Regions from separate parts of the Gryllotalpicola kribbensis genome, predicted to be linked through region 2. Evidence: predicted binding sites of a transcription regulator. Region 2 holds the regulator's gene; the other holds the start of a gene.
The links. Region 2 encodes HspR, which represses chaperone genes until heat shock. Its sites were predicted from a motif close to AAGTTGAGTCNNNNNGACTCAACTT; they were not measured.
Positions count from the first base shown of each region.

Region 1: a site for HspR is predicted at 5,913-5,937, ahead of ABD716_RS02745 (Hsp20/alpha crystallin family protein). Genes of this name have one in related genera too.

Region 1 is NZ_BAABBX010000004.1:52,491-61,325, reverse strand. Features, by position in the region: gene ABD716_RS02790 (C40 family peptidase) at 1-644, shown strand, start outside; gene ABD716_RS02785 (HNH endonuclease) at 1,053-1,553, shown strand; gene ABD716_RS02780 (inorganic phosphate transporter) at 1,632-2,792, shown strand; gene ABD716_RS02775 (hypothetical protein) at 2,789-3,085, shown strand; gene ABD716_RS02770 (VOC family protein) at 3,110-3,520, opposite strand; gene ABD716_RS02765 (pyridoxamine 5'-phosphate oxidase family protein) at 3,552-4,079, opposite strand; tRNA gene ABD716_RS02760 (tRNA-Arg) at 4,140-4,211, shown strand; gene ABD716_RS02755 (hypothetical protein) at 4,335-4,682, shown strand; gene ABD716_RS02750 (SdpI family protein) at 4,793-5,116, opposite strand; gene ABD716_RS02745 (Hsp20/alpha crystallin family protein) at 5,948-6,487, shown strand; gene ABD716_RS02740 (peroxiredoxin) at 6,594-7,232, shown strand; gene ABD716_RS02735 (glutaredoxin family protein) at 7,229-7,546, shown strand; gene trxA (thioredoxin) at 7,543-7,995, shown strand; gene ABD716_RS02725 (TetR/AcrR family transcriptional regulator) at 8,212-8,757, opposite strand.
Region 2 is NZ_BAABBX010000015.1:572,054-580,888, forward strand. Features, by position in the region: gene ABD716_RS12150 (class I SAM-dependent methyltransferase) at 1-485, opposite strand, end outside; gene ABD716_RS12155 (DEAD/DEAH box helicase) at 482-3,805, opposite strand; gene ABD716_RS12160 (hypothetical protein) at 3,847-4,329, opposite strand; gene ABD716_RS12165 (hypothetical protein) at 4,351-4,830, opposite strand; gene ABD716_RS12170 (heat shock protein transcriptional repressor HspR) at 4,919-5,344, opposite strand; gene ABD716_RS12175 (DnaJ C-terminal domain-containing protein) at 5,368-6,366, opposite strand; gene ABD716_RS12180 (nucleotide exchange factor GrpE) at 6,492-7,178, opposite strand; gene dnaK (molecular chaperone DnaK) at 7,183-8,835, opposite strand, start outside.

The DNA.
Region 1 (8,835 bases), on a different contig from region 2:
TCAACCCGAGCTCGCAGGGGCACGCCGACTCCAGTTCCGCCGTGATCGACACGATGAAGAAGGCGAACGCGCAGTCGGCCGACGTGGCGACCACCGCCGCCGCTCCGGCCGCCGCGCACGAGGACTTCCAGGCGACCAGCGTCACCGACATCCAGAGCGCGAAGCAGGCTGCCGCGAACGCGGCGGCGGCGAAGGCCGCCGCGGCCACGGCAGCGAAGTACACCGCTGCGTACTCGGGCCCGACGGCTGCGCAGTACCTCACCCAGGTTCCTGCCGGCACGAGCTACAGCCTCGCTGACGTGCTCGCCACGGCGAAGAAGTACGCGGGCACCCCCTACGTCTACGGCGGCTCGACCCCGGCGGGCTTCGACTGCTCGGGCTTCGTGATGTTCGTGTACGCGCAGTTCGGCGTCTCGCTGCCCCACTCGTCGAGCCAACAAGGCCACATCGGCCAGACCGTGTCGCTGGCCGATGCGCAGCCCGGCGATGTGATCGCCCTCAACGACGGCTCGCACGACGGCTTCTACGCCGGCACCGATGCATCGGGGAACGTGCTGATCTTCGACGCGCCCAAGCCCGGCGGCTCCGTCGGCGAGCGGCCGATCTGGACCTCGGCGTACCACATCCAGCACTACGGCGGCTAAGGCTCGACCGGGATTCGACGTGTGCCGATGCGGCGTGGCCGCATCGGCACACGCATGCTCGGGCGGGCATCCCAGGTTAAATCCGTGCGACGACACGGCATGAGATCGCCGCGACCGCATGCGTGATCTGCACCTTCCGGGTTACGCTGGCCGCGTCGGTGCGCCGCATCCGGCGGCGCTCCACCGGTGGGAGACGTCCGTGAACACGACTGGGCCGAGCAACGCGCGTACCGCGCGGGTGCGGCCGAGCGCGGCCACGCGGCACTCGCACCACCGTCACCATCTGCACCACGTCCACCACTTCTGCCCGCAGGCAGTCTTCTTCGGCGTCGCCCTTGTGGCGGCGCCTTCGTCGTTAATGCGCGAGGTGACCAGCCAGGTCGTACGAGCGCATTCCGAAGGAGTCCCATGCGCACTCTCGTCCTGAATGCCGGTTACGAGCCGCTCGCCGTCGTCTCGTTCAAGCGCGCCCTCGCCCTTGTGATGAACCACAAGGCGACCATCGTGCAGATCGACACGGGCCACCCGGTCTTCGGCATCTCGGCGGAGTGGGACCGCCCGAGCGTCATCGTGCTGACGCGCTACGTGCGCCTGCCGCACGGCCGCCAGGTGCCGGTCTCGCGCCGGGGCGTGCTGCGGCGTGACGGGCATCGCTGCGCGTACTGCGCGAAGCCCGCCTCGACGATCGACCATGTCGTGCCGCGCTCGAAAGGCGGCCAGGACTCATGGGAGAACCTCGTGGCCTGCTGCCTGCGGTGCAACAACGTGAAGGGCGACCGCCTGCTCGCGGACATGGGCTGGGAGCTGCGATTCACGCCGCGGATGCCGCATGAGCCTGCGTGGATGGTGCGCGGCTCCGAGCACCTGCTGCCTGAGTGGGAGGACTACCTGCAGCCGCAGGCGGCCTGAGCCCGCACCGGGTTCGCCGGGGTCCACCAGCTGATTCCGTTCACCCCGATTTAACGGGCGGCACTTACCGTGCCCGCCATGGACGCGCTCGCGATCGTCATCCTGGTCGTCGTTCTGGGGCTCGTATTCGACTTCACGAACGGCTTCCACGACACGGCCAACGCCATGGCGACCTCCGTTGCGACGGGGGCGCTCAGGCCGCGTGTCGCCGTGCTGATCTCCGCAGCGCTGAATCTCGTCGGCGCGTTCCTGTCGACCGAGGTCGCCGCCACGGTTTCGAACGGCATCGTCAAGGAAGGGCAGGGCGGCATCCAGATCACGCCCGTCATGATCTTCGCCGGACTCGTGGGCGCCATCATGTGGAACCTCGCCACCTGGTACCTGGGCCTGCCGTCGAGTTCGACGCACGCGCTGTTCGGCGGCCTGATCGGGGCGGCGATCATCGGCAGCGGGTGGGGCGCCGTCGACTGGTTCAACGTGCTGTCGAAGATCGCGCTGCCGGCGCTGTTCGCACCGCTCGTGGCCGGCACCGTGGCGCTCGTGGCGACCTATGCGGCGTACATGATCACCCGCCGGGCGACGAGCCGCGGCGCCGAGCGCGGCTTCCGCTACGGGCAGACGGTGTCGGCATCCCTCGTCTCGCTCGCCCACGGCACCAACGACGCCCAGAAGACGATGGGCGTCATCACCTTGACGTTCATCGCGGCCGGCCTGCAGAAGGCGGGGACCGGGCCGCAGTTCTGGGTGATCCTGGCGTGCGCCCTCGCGATCGCCGCCGGGACGTACTCTGGCGGCTGGCGCATCATGCGCACGGTCGGGAAGCGGATCACCGAGGTCACGCCTCCGCAGGGATTCGCCGCAGAGACCAGCTCGGCCGCGACGATCCTCGTGTCGAGCCACCTCGGCTTCCCGCTGTCGACCACCCAGGTGACGACCGGTGCGATCGTCGGCTCGGGACTCGGCAAGAAGCTGGCATCGGTGCGCTGGGCAACGTTCGGGCGCATGGCGCTCGCCTGGCTGATCACGGTGCCCGCGGCCGCGCTGGTCGCCGCCGTTGCGACGCTGATCGTGAAGACCGGCGCCATCGGGACGGTCATCGTGGTCGTCGCCGCCGTGGCCGGCATGGCGGCGTTCTGGATGCTGTCGCGGCGGCACCCCGTCAGCCACGAGACCGTGAACGTCGATGAGGACGTGCTCGCCGGCAGGCGCGAGCCCGTGAGCGTTGGGGAGCCGAAATGATCGCATGGAGCGCGCTCGGCATCGAGTTCGTCGTGAGCCTGGTCGCGGCCGGCGGCGTCGTCGCGGTCTTCGCGCTCGGGCTGCGCCTGCTCGCGGTGGGCGCGCCGGCCGAGGCCCGCGCGGCAGCCGAGCGCGTCGGGGCCGATGGCCCGGGCGCGGTCGATCAAGCCGAGCTTCCGCTGACGCACCCGCGACCGCCGTGGGCGTCGCTCGCGGCCTGCCTCTGCTTCGCGCTCGTGATCGCCGCGGTGCTGTACGGGATCTACCTGATCATTCCGCAGTTCCACCAGTAGTCGCGAGAGGCGCCTGCGACCGGCTCAGGCGTGGCCGGACCAGTCGGAGACGCCCGCGTCGGCGGCATTCGGCGCGGATGCCTGCAGCACGATCCCGTTCCCATCGGGGTCGGCGAAGGTGACGAAGCGTCCCCAGGGGGCATGCTGCGGCGGGCTCACCTCGACGCCCTTGCCGCTCAGGGCCGCGACGTCGCGCTCGAGGTCGTCGGACTCCAGCACGGTGCCCTGCAGCGACCCGGGCGGCATCGACGGGAACCAGGTGACCAGGGTGAGCGCGGTCTGCCCGCCGGGCGGCGCCACCATGACCCAGCGCATCTCGGGCGTGAATCGCCGGTCGGCGAGCAGGGCGAAGCCGAGCACGCCGACGTAGAACTCCTTCGCGCGGTCCTGGTCGGAGACCGGGATGGAGACGACCTGCACGTGACGGATGGACATGCCCCCATCAATGCAGGGCGGCCGGATGCCGTCAAGGCCTGGCCGGGGCGCGGTGATATGCGAAGGCCTTCGAGGCGGCGATGCGGAAGGCGACCGAGCCGTCGTCGACCAGTTCGTCGACGAAGTGCGCCCACTCGGGGCCCTCGACAGGGACGTAGTGATCGATCATCGCCTGCCGCAGCGGCGCGGCCCGGCCGTCGCCGAACGGCATGATCTCGACCTCGCCGTGGACGATGAGCTGCGTCGTCTCATCGGGAAGCCATGTGGCGCTCACGGCGGCATTCCGCCGCAGGTGGGCGGTGCGCACTGCCGCCGCGCCCGACGAGAACCAGAGCTCGCCGTGCAGCAGGTAGCCGTCGACGGCCCCGGCGATGGGGCGGCCATCGCGGGAGACCGTGGCAACGGTGAGGAGCCGCATGCCCGGCATCCGCTCGATGAGCTCGCTCGCGCTCATCAGCACGTCGTCGGTGAAGATCTGGCGCAGGTGCGGCCCAGCTTGGGCGATGCTGTGGTCGAGCAGTGCCTGCAGCGCCGCGACCTCGTCAGCCGTCTCGAACATGCCGCAAGTAGAGCACGGGCCACCGACATCGGCGGGTGCTCCGATACGATTGACCAGCCGGCCTCTGTAGCTCAATGGAAGAGCAGCTCCGTCCTAAGGAGAGGGTTGGGGGTTCGAGTCCCTCCAGGGGCACGCGACGTAGAACCCTGGTTCGCCTCGAAAACACTGGCGATTCGGAGCTCTCTCTGTCTTGCGAGGGGCATCTGCCCACATTTGCCCACACCTGCATCCGCATCTGCGGCGCTTATCTCGGGAGTGATCGTGCGCGCCGCTCTCCGCTCGACCTATAGGTGGACAGACCGCGAGGCGCACGCCGAAGGGCATGTGGCGCGGGCCTCGCTTGAGGCGCGGATCCCGGACGGTTTCGAGCTCGCGCATGTCCGGTTTATCGACCGGAAGGGCGGCCAGCCCGTCACCGTCGAGGCTGAGACACACAGCCGGGTCACGCGCGAACTGACGATCGGGGCTCCAAGCTACGGTGAGGTGAAGGCGAAGCTGGCGGAGCAGGTCCCCGACGGCTGGGAGATCCTCTACTCAATCGCTGTCGACTTATCCACAGCCCGGCCGAATGTCGGCAGTGCGCTCGACGATGCACGCATGTAGCTTCAACTGATCCAGCTCGGTGAGCACGACCGGATCACGCTCGATGACGGCCGGCAGGTGCGGCACATCATCCACCGCGGGTCGCCTCGGCCAGTGAACCAACAGCCTTCTTAAGGAGCCAGGCGCCGGGCGGCGCGAGAAGCGCACGCGGCACCGACACCAAGTGCCAGCACCGTGGAGACAAGGGAGAGACCGAGAGCGGCGATGTAGGCAACTGGGGCGAGCTGCAAAGGGACGGACAACACCGCGATTGCCGCCGCCGCCACCAGGAAGGGCGCCATGACCTTGCGCGCCACGACATGGCCCGCGTGCCACGCGTCCTCGCTCCTCATCAGAGACGGCAGACGGATGCCCGCGAAGTGGCTTCTGCTCGCGCCATTGGCGGCCTGAGACACGACTGCCCAGATAACCGAATCGATGACGATCAGAAGCACAGCGCACCCAACCGCCGCGAACCAACCCGGACTCGTCACGTGCGTGTACCTCCATCTCGAAACTCGGGCTCGGCCCTCACCGCCCGAAAGCAAAGGCAACACCCACTATCCAGTCAAGCGCATCTACACGACCACATCACGAGGGTGCAGCAGCGCGACCTGGATGTCGTCGACGTCTTCCGGGGAGACGGCGACCTGGCAGCGCTCGCACCACCGCTGATCGAAGGTCGGGTGCGCCTCCATTGGCTCGAGACACTGCAGCAGTTCGGCGCGGCACGAGCCGGCAGTACGCGGCGTTGTCGCTGCCCTTGAACGACAGTGCGGGCCTCAGGTGGTTGCCCTCGGCGGGGTGGGTGAGCGCGGCGTAGGCCGTGTACTGCCTTCGCATGCGGGTCGACGAGCAGCTTGTCGGCGTCGAGCCTGAGGTCAGGGGCCGGGTCCCCAGGGGCCGGGCGCGCAGCCCGAAGCAGGCGCCGGCGCCGACGTCGGGCACGAAGTCGGGGAGCACCCAGCTGGCGCGGTGGCGTGGCTCGCGCAGACGCTCGATCCCGTCCTCGCAGACCGGGCAGAACTAGACCGCCTTGGCGGTCGGAGTGGACGGCCGCGTTCACGCCGCCCGCGGCGGGCGTGACGCCGAGCGGAGCGCGCCGCGAGTCGAACGGGGCAGGCATGTCTTTCGCGTCGTCTCGCTGGGACTCCGACCATCTCAGAGCGGGGTCTACGGCCAAGCTACCGCTCGGAGAAATTATCCGATTCGCGGGAATAGTGACGGATGCTCGAGCGTCACTCATGGCAGAAGTTGAGCCATCCCGACTCAGGAATTGGAGGTTGATGATGCTGTTCGATGTGTTGAATGAGTTCGACCGACTCGGCTCGGCGTTGTTCTCCGCCATGAACGGGGCGCAGGCGCCGGTAGGGGTGCCGCTGGATCTGCACCGCGAGTCGGATCGCTACGTGTTGAGCGCCGACCTTCCGGGAGTTGACCCGAAGTCGATCGACGTGTCCATCGATGGGCAGTGGCTGACGGTTCGAGCCGAACGCTCGAGCGACTCTGAGAAGAAGGATGGTCACTGGCTGGTGCGCGAGCGCTCCGACGCGTCCGTCCTGCGGCGGGTCGCGCTGGGCCAGGATGCCGATGTCGAACACGTCGAGGCGAGCTACGGTGACGGCGTTCTCCGCGTCACGATTCCGATCGCCGAGCACGCGCGACCGCGCAAGATCCAGGTCGCTACCGGCCGTGCGTCGCAGCGCGCCCTGGCCGGAAGCACGGCATCGAGCGAGGCACCAGCGAGCGTCGGCGCCAGCGCCGAGCACGAGGAGGCGGGTTCGAAGCAGGGAAAAGCCGAACCCGCGCATTCGCTGGTGCACTGACCAGGCACCTTCCGTGGGGCCGCCGTTCCGGTGGCCCCACGAAGCGGGTGCGCGGGAGGGTCACGATTCCTGTCCGCCGGCACGCACGCGTGAGGGGAGCAGCGTGATGGATGCGTTCGCGCTCGTCGACGGATTCGACGTTGACAAGGCCGCAGTGCCCACCAATGACGCCGCCGGGGTTGATGTTCGCGAGCTGTACCGAACGGCTCCGCCGATGGAGGGGGAGCGCGTTGCGGGCGGCCTCCCCGTGGGCACGCCGGCGCCCGACTTCAGCCTTCCCGACGCGAGCGGAAGGGTGGTGCGTCTGTCGGACTTCCGCGGGCGACCCGTTGCGCTCGTGTTCTACCCCTTGGACTGGAGCCCGGGTTGCAGCGTCCAGCTCGATCTGTACCAACAAGAGATCGCCGAATTCGAATCCCGGGGGATCCAGCTGATCGGCATCTCGGCCGACTCGATATACAGCCACGGGGCCTGGGCCGCGGTGCGCGGCATCAGGTATCCGCTGCTCTCCGATTTTCACCCGAAGGGCGAGACTGCCCGCGCGTACAACGTGTGGCGCGTACGGAACGGCTTCAGTGAGCGAGCCGTGTATCTGATCGACGATGAGGGCGTCATCCGCTGGGCGCACGTTTCGCCGCAACTTCACCATCTCCCGGACTTTGACGAGCTGGTCGCTGCGCTCGAAACCATCAAGGCGCCCGAGACCGGCTCAGCCCCGATCGAAAGCGAAGGTGAACGACAATGACTCTCTTCGACGTGATGGCTCCCACCCGGCCCATGGCTGAGCGTGCCGCCCGGCAGGCGGTGGACGTGCCCGTCGCGATCTATGGCAACAACTGGTGCGGGATCACCCAGATGACCCGCCGTGCGCTCGACCGCGCGGGAATCGAGTATCACTACGTGGACCTGGACCGCCATCCCGATGTGAACCGGAAGCTGCAACTGCTGGGTCGCGGACGCGCGCGCACGCCGCTCGTCTACGTCGGCGGCGAATGGTTGATGGCCCCCGGCCTGCCGCAGTTGCAGCGGGCGCTCGCGCGCCACGGGGTGAACCTGTGACCGTGACGCAGGCATCCGCTGTCGTCGCCTGCCCGGCCTGCGGCACCCGCAATCGCGTGCCGCAGGCCCGCGAGGGTCGCGTGCGCTGCGCCAGTTGTCACGCCGACCTTCCGTGGCTCGTCTCGGCCGACGACGCGACCTTCGACGAAGCGGTGGCGCGCAGCTCGCTGCCCGTGCTGGTCGACGTGTGGGCGCCGTGGTGCGGCCCCTGCCGGGCGATCGCGCCCGTCGTCGAGCAGCTCGCCACTGAGAACGCGGGCCGACTCAAGGTCGTCAAGCTCAATGCCGACGAATCCCCGGGTGTCGCCGCACGACACCAGGTCACGGGCATCCCCACGCTCTTGTTCTATGCCGGCGGCCGCGAGACCTCACGCACCGTCGGCGCCGCCCCCGCACAGCAACTGCGCGACTGGGTCGGCACTTCTTTGCAGGCGGTCAGCCAGCGGTAGCTCACGTCCCGTCGGATGACGAAGGAGCGGCTCGTGGACGTCCCACCCGCAGTTCAGGTGCCGATGGCCGTCGCCTCGACTCGACGCGGGTGGTGGTGGAAGGCGCTCATCGGCGGCGCAGCCCTCTGGGCGGTCACCATCGCCGTCACCAAGCGGAAGAAGAGAGACGCGCCGCCGGGGTCTGCACCTTTGCGCAGGCCAGGCCGACTGCTTCCGCTACCCGGTGCTCTCGGCGCGCGCCAGCATCTTGTCGAGGTGCTCGACGCGCGCTTGCGCACGGGAGGCGGGAAGGCGCCCGCCTGCTTGGAGGGTGGCCAGGCCGTGCAGCGCGGCCCAGGCGACTTCTGCTCTGGCATCGGCGCCGGGGAAGGCGGCCTGGATCGCAGCGAAGGCGCGGCGAAGGGGCTCGGGGCTGCTGCTGGCGCCGAATTCCAGGCCGGACGGCAGTGCGAACATCGCCTCGTAGAGGCGTGGGTGGCGGGTCGCGAAGTCGAGATAGGCGCGCATGCGGGCCGCAGGCTCGGGCGGGACGGACTCGAGCGTTGCGGCGATCTCGGTGAATCCGCTCAAGGCGACCGCATCGACGAGCGATTGCCGGCCGTCGGGAAAGGCTGAATAGAGCACGGGTTGGGTGGCCCCGAGCTCCTTCGCCAACCGGCGCATGGTGACGGCGGCCCACCCTTCCGCTTCAGCGAGCTCGCGCGCCGTCGCGGTGATCTGGTCCCGGCGACGATCGAGGTCGGGGGCGGGTCTGGGTGACATGCGCCAATCGTAGCGCGGTTACCTAACGACGCTAGACGAGCAGTCGTGCAGGTGATAGAACGGTGTTATAAAACATTG
Region 2 (8,835 bases):
ACCTCGCCGAAGTGCCGCCCGAGGACCTCGTTCTGCGCGAGGGTCATGTGCTTGACCATGCCGCCGGCGAACACGGTGACCTCGGGCGCGGCGTGGGCGGCGATCAGCGCCGCCCACTCGTCGAGCTGGTCGAGGGACTTCGGCAGGCGCAGCAGCACCGCTGTGGCATCCGCGACGAGATCGGGAACCAGATCGAGCGACGTGAACGAGCCCGAGCTGCCGAGCCGCTCGGCGTTGGCCGCAAGCGCGCGCTCGCCGAGCAGGGGGTCCTGGTGCACCCGCACCGCGCGCGCCCCGAGCGCCGCCGCGCCCAGCGTCAGCGCGCCGAAGGCGTCGCCGATCACGGCCACCGCGTGCGGCCGGGACTTGGCGAGCGCGGCCGCGGCGGTGTCGAGCAGCAGCCGGTCGGCGGCGTCGGCGGCGACGAGGTTCGGCGCCTCGACGTCGGGCCAGCGGCGCAGCGCGCGCAGATCGATGCCGCTCACAGCTCGAGCAGCCCCGTGATGTCGTCGGCGGTGAGCAGCTCGCTGAAGGTGCCGTCGTCGTCGAGCACCTGCCCGAACAGCTCGGCCTTCTCGTCGCGCAGTTTCATCACCTTGTCTTCGATGGTGCCATCGGCGACGAGCCGGTACACGTTGACCGCAGCCGACTGCCCGATGCGGTGAGCCCGGTCGACCGCCTGCGCCTCTGACGCCGGGTTCCACCACGGGTCGAGCAGGAACACGTAGTCGGCCTCGGTGAGGTTGATACCGAAGCCACCGGCCTTGAGCGAGATGAGGAAGACCGGCGCGGCGCCGCTCTTGAAACGCGCGATCACCTCTGCGCGATTCGTCGTCGAGCCGTCGAGGTACTCGTAGTCGATGCCCGCCTCGGCGAGCCGGGCCTCGACGCGGTGCAGATAGGACGTGAACTGGCTGAACACGAGAGCGCGGTGGCCTTCGGCGACGACCTCGTCGAGGTTCTCGAGCAGGGCGTCGAGCTTGGCGCCGGGCACTCCCTCGTATTGCTCGTCGATCAGCGCGGGGTCGAGGGCGAGCATGCGCAGCAGCGTGAGCGAGCGGAACAGGATGAACCTCTGACGGTCGAGGTCTTCCTTCACGAGCCCGAGCAGCTTCTGCCGCTCGCGCTGCAGGAACTGCTCGTAGAGCCGGCGGTGCCGAGGCGAGAGCTCGACCCTGATCACCTGCTCCTGCTTGGGCGGCAGCTCGGGTGCGACGAGCGCCTTCGTGCGCCGCAGCAGGAAGGGCCGCACCCGCCGGCGCAGCTTCGCGATCACGCGCTGCGCATCGGCCGCACTGATGCCGGCAGGCACCGCGTCGGGCCCTCGCACGTGCGACAGGGGGCGCACGTACTGCTCGGTGAAGCGCCTGAGGCTCGGGAACAGCCCCGGCGCGACGATGTCGAGGATCGACCACAGCTCGAGCACGTTGTTCTCGAGGGGGGTTCCCGTGATCGCCAGCTTGAACGGGGCATCCACCGCCTTCGCGCACTCGTGCGCCCGACTGCGATGGTTCTTGACGAACTGCGCCTCGTCGAGCACGAGACCCGCCCAGCGCACGTCTTCGACGTCGTCGAAGTCGAGCCGGAACAGGTTGTAGGACATCACGACGACGTCGTTCGCCTTCGCGAGGTCTGCCAGCTTGTGGGCGGCGCGCAACTGAGTGCGGGTGACGGATGCCACACGCAGACCGGGCGCGAACCGGGCGGCCTCTGCGACCCAGTTCGAGACGACGGATGCCGGCGCGACGACGAGCCACGGCGCCGCACGCGAGTGCAGCATCAGCGCGAGCGTCTGCAGCGTCTTCCCGAGGCCCATGTCGTCGGCGAGGACGCCGCCGAGCCCGTGCTCGTAGAGGTAGGCGAGCCACGAGAACCCGGCGAGCTGGTACTCGCGCAGCTCGGCGGTGAGACCGGCCGGCACCGGGGGCGCCGCCGGTGGGGCATCCGTCAACGCCCTCACCTGTTCCTGCCAGGCGCGCGTCGCCTCGGACGAGTCGGCCAGGTCTTCGAAGTCCCGCCACAGCTCGACCTGCGTGCGATGCAGCGAGAGCGCGCCCGACTCCCATTCCTTCAGCTCGCCCGCCTCGGCGATCAGCTCGCGCAGCCGGTCGAACTCGGGTCGCGCGAGGCTCAGGTGGCTGCCGTCGACGAGCATCAGGCGCGAGCTGCCGTTCGACAGCGCTGTGAACAGGGGCCCGAACGGCACCACGTGGTCGCCGATCTGCACGGTGAACCCAAGGTCGAGCCAATCGCGCTCGTCGGTCTCGATCGCGCGCACGCTGAACGTCGGCGCTTCGGTGAGCTCGCGGTAGTCGGGGCGCTCACCCACCGTCTCGATGCGGAGCGCGTCGATCTGCTCGAGCTCGGGCACGACGCGCTCGATGAAGTCGGCGGCGTCGAACTCGTGCAGCAGTGCCGGTTCCGGGTAGTCGACCAGCGGCTTGCCGCCTGAGCTCAGCACTCGGCGCACCTCGTGGGCGACGGCGGCCACCAGCCCGACATCTCTCGTCTCGGCCTGCCACTCCCAGTCGACCCGCAACGCGTGGTCGGGCCCGAAGGTGAGCGTCAGCACCAGTGTCGGCGGTTCGAGCACGGGAAGCTCGACGGTGTCGCCGCCGTCGAAGGCGACCCCCGTGAGACGCGGATAGAAATCGGCGAAGAACTCGTCGCGGTCGTCGGCCGGAATCACGAGCTCGCCCGCGTCGAGCAGCGCCTTCGCCTCGGCGCCGAGCGGGTGCGGCAGCGGGCCGAGCCGCACGAGCGGCTCTTTGAGGCCGAGCCACTCGACGGCGACCAGGCCGTGCCTGCCGATGGCGGCGACCGTGGCCGCCGCGTCGGACGGCAGCTCGACACCGTCGAAGCGCGCGCCGGCGCGCAGCCGCAGGTCGTGCGTGCGCGCACGCTCTTCGAGGCGGCCGACGAGCTCGGCGGCCCCCGCGCGTGCGACCGACCCGTTCAGGCCGACCAGCTCGATGCCGCGCGTACGGGCGTCATCGAACAGGCTCCACAGCAGCGGGCTCTCGAACTCGTCGAGCACGAGCCGCTTCGCGTCCTGCCCGATGTAGCGAGGCTGGCTGGCGCGCGCGAGCGCAGCGAACTCGCCGAACCAGCGGGCCTGGTGCGGGTCGAAGCGGTAGCCGGACAGGTCATAGCCGATCTTCGACCAGTCGGTGTCGGCGGCGACCCAGCCGCGTGCGCCGGGGGTGGCGATGCGCATCGTGACGACGAGCAACCCGCTCGACTTCGCGGTGGCCGCCTGGGTGGTCTCGTTGGCGTGCCCCCACCGGCCCAGACTGCGGCGCACGCGCTCGCGCACCTCGAACTGCAGCGCGAGCGGGGGGACGCGCTCGGAGCTCGGCGGGTGCGCGACGGCTTCCGAACCGGCCGCCGCGCCCGAGAGGATGCGGCGCCACTCGGGCGCGCGAGGCGAGGGAGACGCCGCAGCGGTGCCCGTCGACACTCCGGGCTGCAGCGGATTGCGTGCGCCCGGCAGCTCGCGCGCACGTTCCGCGCTCGCCAGCATCAGCGCCGCCGCGTGCTTGCAGCGCGTGCCGATGAAGCACGTGCAGGTCGATGAGATCGGATGCCAGCGGCCGGCCTGCTCGGTCAGGAAGACCTCGCACCGGTACGGCGTCTCTTCCGAGCCGGCGACCGTTCCCTCGAGCACCCGCTGGCCGGCATCCCAGGCGAGTCGATGAATGGACCCGTCGCGCGCGTACGGGCGGGCACGCTCGATCGCCCCCTCGCCGACGAAGTCGCGCACATAGCTGAGCGCGACGGCGGGGAGTCGCTCGGAGCCAGGCACGCCCACCATGCTGGCACGCGCCGCCGACACTGCGCCGGGCGTCAGCGTCGCGGCGGGAAGACCTCGGGGTGCTCACGCGCGAGCTGCATGACCGCGCCCGGGCGGTATTCGAGCACGTTGGCGAACGCCGCGTACGTCGTGGCGGGCTCGACCGTGCGCACGAGCCGCCACATGCGGCGCTTCGCGCCCCGCTCGGCGCCGAGCGAGCAGTAGTAGAGAACGACGCCGGTCAGCAGCAGCATCGTGCCGAAGAATGCCCCGATGCCGGGGCCGCCCCATGCGATGAGGCCGATGACGACGAGCACGACACCGACCGCCGTTCCCCAGATGAAGAACTGCCCCGCCAGCCCGGCGAGGATCGCCCCGCGCCCGTAGCGCCGCGCGAGACGATCACCGAAGTACGGCGCCCAGTGCCGTCGCCTGTCGCGAGCGTTCTGCCACGTGGTGACGAAGAACAGGCGGAAGATGGTCGGCTGCCCTGCCGCGGGTTCTGGTCGCGCGCCCCCCGGCGCGGAATCCGTCATGCCGCGACTCTATCGACGACATCAGCCGCGCGGCGGGAAGACCTCGGGGTTCGCCTGTGCGATCGCGCGCAGCCTGCTCGGGTCATAGTCGAGGTACTCGTGCAGCTCGCCGCGCGACGCCCGCGGATTCACCGTGCGCAGGTGCGCGAGCAGCTCGGTGACGGCCCCGCGCCGTGAGGCGAGGCCCACGTAATAGAGCACGAGCCCGGTGAAGATCGCGAGCAGTCCGGCGGCCACGCCGATCGGTATGCCTGCGCGGTTGCCGATGGCGAAGGAACCGGCCACGACGAGGACGACGCCGCCGATGAATCCCCACACATAGAACTGGATGGCGAGGCCGAAGAAGAGCGGCATCCGCGCATACTTGCGCGCGAGGCGCGGGCCCATGACCGATGTCCACGTCGATCGCACGCCGCGCGCGTTCGCCACGGGGTGGAGATAGACCGACGGCAGGGTGGCGAGGGCGCGGTAGAACTCGTCATCGTCGGCGGCGTCGGTCATGAGGCGACCCTAGCGGTCGCCGCCGTGGCCCGGCATCCGCACGCTGCGCACAACGCCGCGCGGGCGGGCTCGCGAGCAGGCGGGCGGGTCAGTCCAGCGGGCCCCACGGGCGCCACACGACCACCTGGTCGCGGCGCTCGGTGCGCGTGCCCGCGCGCATCGGCACGACCTCGCCGGTGAGGCCGGAGGCGAAGACGCGGCGGCCCGGCCGCTGCATCAGGGCGTCGGCCAGCGTCGACTCGAGCTCGCGCACCCGCTGCTGCAGCGCGCGCACCTCGTTCTCGAGCGAGAGGACGCGGCGGATGCCCTCGAGCGAGACGCCCTCGGCCGAGAGCCGGGCGATCTCGCGCAGCTGCGCGACGTCGCGCAGCGAGTACCTGCGCGACTTGCCCGCGGTGCGCGTCGGCTCGACGAGGCCGAGGCGATCGTACTGGCGCAGGGTCTGGGGATGCAGCTCCGCGAGCTCCGCCGCAGCGGCGATCGCGAACAGCGGAGTGTCCTGATCGACGTCCATTTCGTGCACCTTGGTTACTTCACTCAATCACGCGCCCGCGTGAGCAGGTCTTCGCGCGGATTCTCCTTCGGAAGCTTGCTCGCGAACTCGAGCAGCGCGTTCTCGGCCTCGGCCGACAGGTGCGACGGCACCGCCACCTGCACGACGGCGAGCAGATCGCCCGTGCCCTTGTCGGTCTTCACGCCGCGGCCCTTGACGCGCAGCACGCGGCCAGAGGGCGTGCCGGGGGCGACCTTGAGCTTCACGGGCGCGCCCTCGAGCGTCGGCACCTCGATCGTCGCGCCGAGCGCGGCCTCGACGAAGGTCACCGGAACGTTGACGCGCAGGTTGAGCCCGTCGCGCTCGAAGACCGGATGCTTGCGCACGCTCACATGGAGGATCAGGTCGCCGGCCTCGCCGCCGTCGGGGCTCGGGTAACCGCGACCGCGCAGACGGATCTTCTGCCCGTCGGAGACGCCGGCGGGGATCTTCACCTTGATCGGCTTGCCGCCGGCTCCGCTCAGGCTGAGCGTCTCGCCGCGCGTGGCGGCGAGGAAGTCGAGCGTCGTCGACGCCTCGAGGTTCTGGCCGCGGGTCGGGCCGCCGTAGCCGCGGAAGCCACCGGACGTCTGGCCGAAGCGGCCGCCGCCGAACAGCCCGCCGAGCAGGTCGTCGTAGTCGGCCCCGCCGGTCTGATAGCTGAAGCCGCCCGTGCGGCCCGGGCCGGCGCCGCCGCCGAACATCGAGCCGAAGACGTCCTCGAAGCCGCCCGCGCCGCCGGAGCCGGGGGCGGTGAACCGCGCCCCGGACCCCATGGCACGGATCTGGTCGTACTCCGCGCGCTGGTCCTTGTCTGACAGCACCGAGTACGCCTCGCTGATCTCCTTGAAGCGCGCCTCAGCGGCGGCATCCCCGGGGTTCGAATCGGGGTGGTACTGCCGCGCGAGCTTGCGATAGGTCTTCTTCAGCTCGGCCTCTGACACGTCTTTGCTGACGCCGAGCACCTTGTAGAAGTCCTTGTCGAACCAGTCCTGACTGGCCAACGCGCCTCCTTGATCGGATGCCGGTGGTCGAGTGGGTCGCCCTGCGACCGTATCGAGACTTTTTCCTGCGTGAGAAGGGTCTCGATACGCTCGCTGCGCTCGCTACTCGACCACCGGGTGAGTGGTTATTCGGATGGGGTGGCGACGACCACGCGCGCCACGCGCACGAGGGTCGAGCCCACGGTGTAGCCGGTCTCGACCACGTCGAGAACGGTCGTCTCGGTCGCGCCGGGGGTGGGCTGCTGGAAGATCGCCTCGTGCTTCTGCGGGTCGAAGACCTCGCCGACCTCGCCGAACGGCTTGACGCCGAGCTTGTCGACGGCGCCGCGCAGCTTGGCCGCGATGGTCTGGAACGCGCCTTCGCCCTCGAGGTCGCCGTGCTTCTGGGCACGGTCGAGGTCGTCGAGCACGGGCAGCAGCACCTTGACCGCGTCGCGCACGGCGCGCTCGCGCACCTGCTCGCGCTCGCTCTCGGTGCGGCGGCGGTAGTTCGCGTACTCGGCGGTCACCCGCTTGAGGTCCGCGAGGTGCTCGGCGCTCGGGTCGGATTCCTCGGCCTCGGCGGCCGCGAGGATGTCCTCGACGAACAGCTCGTCGTCGCCGTTCTCGGTGCCGCCTGCGCCTTCCTGCTGATCGCGTGCCGAACCGGCAGAACCGTCGGCTGCGGCCCCCTCAGGGGACGAGGCCTCGGCCTCGCCCCCCTCGGCTGTCTCAGGCTGGCGCAGCTTCCCGGTCTCGGGGTCGATGCGCCGCTTGTCGCGGACGATCGGCTCCTCGCGCTGTTCGTGCTTGTCGCTGTTCTCGTCCGTCATCGCCTTACTTCTTCTCGTCCTCGTCGTCGACGACCTCGGCGTCGACCACGTCCTCGTCGGAGGCGCCGTCGGCGGAGGCATCCGCGCTCTCGCCCTGCGCACCAGCGGCCTGCTCGGCCTGGCCCGACGCGTAGATCGCCTCGCCCAGCTTCTGCTGGCTCTGCGAGAGCTTCTCGAACGCGGTCTTCACGGCCTCGTCGTCCTCGCCGGCGAGCGCGGTCTTGAGCGCGTCGACATCGCCCTGGACGTCGGACTTGACGTCCTCGGGCAGCTTGTCCTCGTTGTCCTTGATGAGCTTCTCGATCGAGTAGACGAGCTGCTCGGCCGAGTTGCGCACCTCGGCGGACTCGCGGCGGCGCTTGTCCTCGGCGGCGTGCTCCTCCGCCTCCTTGACCATGCGCTCGATGTCCTCCTTCGGCAGCGACGAGCCGCCGGTGATGGTCATCGACTGCTCCTTGCCGGTGCCCTTGTCCTTGGCGGACACGTGCACGATGCCGTTCGCGTCGATGTCGAAGGTGACCTCGATCTGGGGGATGCCCCGGGGCGCCGGCGCGATGCCGGTGAGCTCGAAGGTGCCGAGCGCCTTGTTGTCGCGGGTGAAGTCGCGCTCGCCCTGGAAGACCTGGATCGCGACCGACGGCTGGTTGTCGTCGGCGGTCGTGAAGGTCTCGCTGCGCTTCGTCGGGATGGCGGTGTTGCGCTCGATGAGCTTGGTCATGATGCCGCCCTTGGTCTCGATGCCGAGGCTCAGCGGGGTGACGTCGATGAGCAGCACGTCCTTGCGCTCACCCTTGAGGACGCCGGCCTGCAGGGCCGCGCCCACGGCGACAACCTCGTCGGGGTTGACGCCCTTGTTGGGCTCCTTGCCGCCGGTCTCCTGCTTGACGAGCTCGCTGACCGCGGGCATGCGGGTCGAGCCGCCGACGAGCACGACGTGCGCGATGTCGGAGACCTTGATGCCGGCCTCCTTGATGACGTCCTGGAACGGCTTCTTCGTGCGGTCGAGCAGGTCGCTGGTCATCTGCTCGAACTGCGCGCGGGTCAGGGTCTCGTCGAGGTTGGCCGGGCCGTTCTCGGTGAGCGACAGGTAGGGCAGCTGGATGCTCGTCGACATCGAGGAGCTGAGCTCCTTCTTCGCCTGCTCCGCGGCCTCCTTGAGGCGCTGGAGCGCGATCTTGTCGTTCGCGACGTCGACGCCGGTCGACTCCTTGAACTTCTTGATCAGGTGGTCGACGATGCGCTGGTCCCAGTCGTCGCCGCCGAGGCGGTTGTCGCCGGCGGTCGCGCGCACCTGGATGGTCGAGAAGTCCTCGTCCTTGCCGACCTCGAGCAGCGAGACGTCGAAGGTGCCGCCACCCAGGTCGAAGACGAGGATGAGCTCGTCCTCCTTGCCCTTGTCGAGGCCGTAGGCGAGCGCCGCAGCGGTCGGCTCGTTGATGATGCGCAGCACGTTGAGGCCCGCGATCTCGCCGGCCTCCTTCGTGGCCTGGCGCTCGGCGTCGTTGAAGTAGGCGGGAACCGTGATGACGGCGTCGGTGACCGTGTCGCCGAGGTACTGCTCGGCGTCGCGCTTGAGCTTGGCGAGGATGCGCGCCGAGATCTCCTGCGGGGTGTACTGCTTGCCGTCGATCTCCTTCTTCCAGTCGGTGCCCATGTG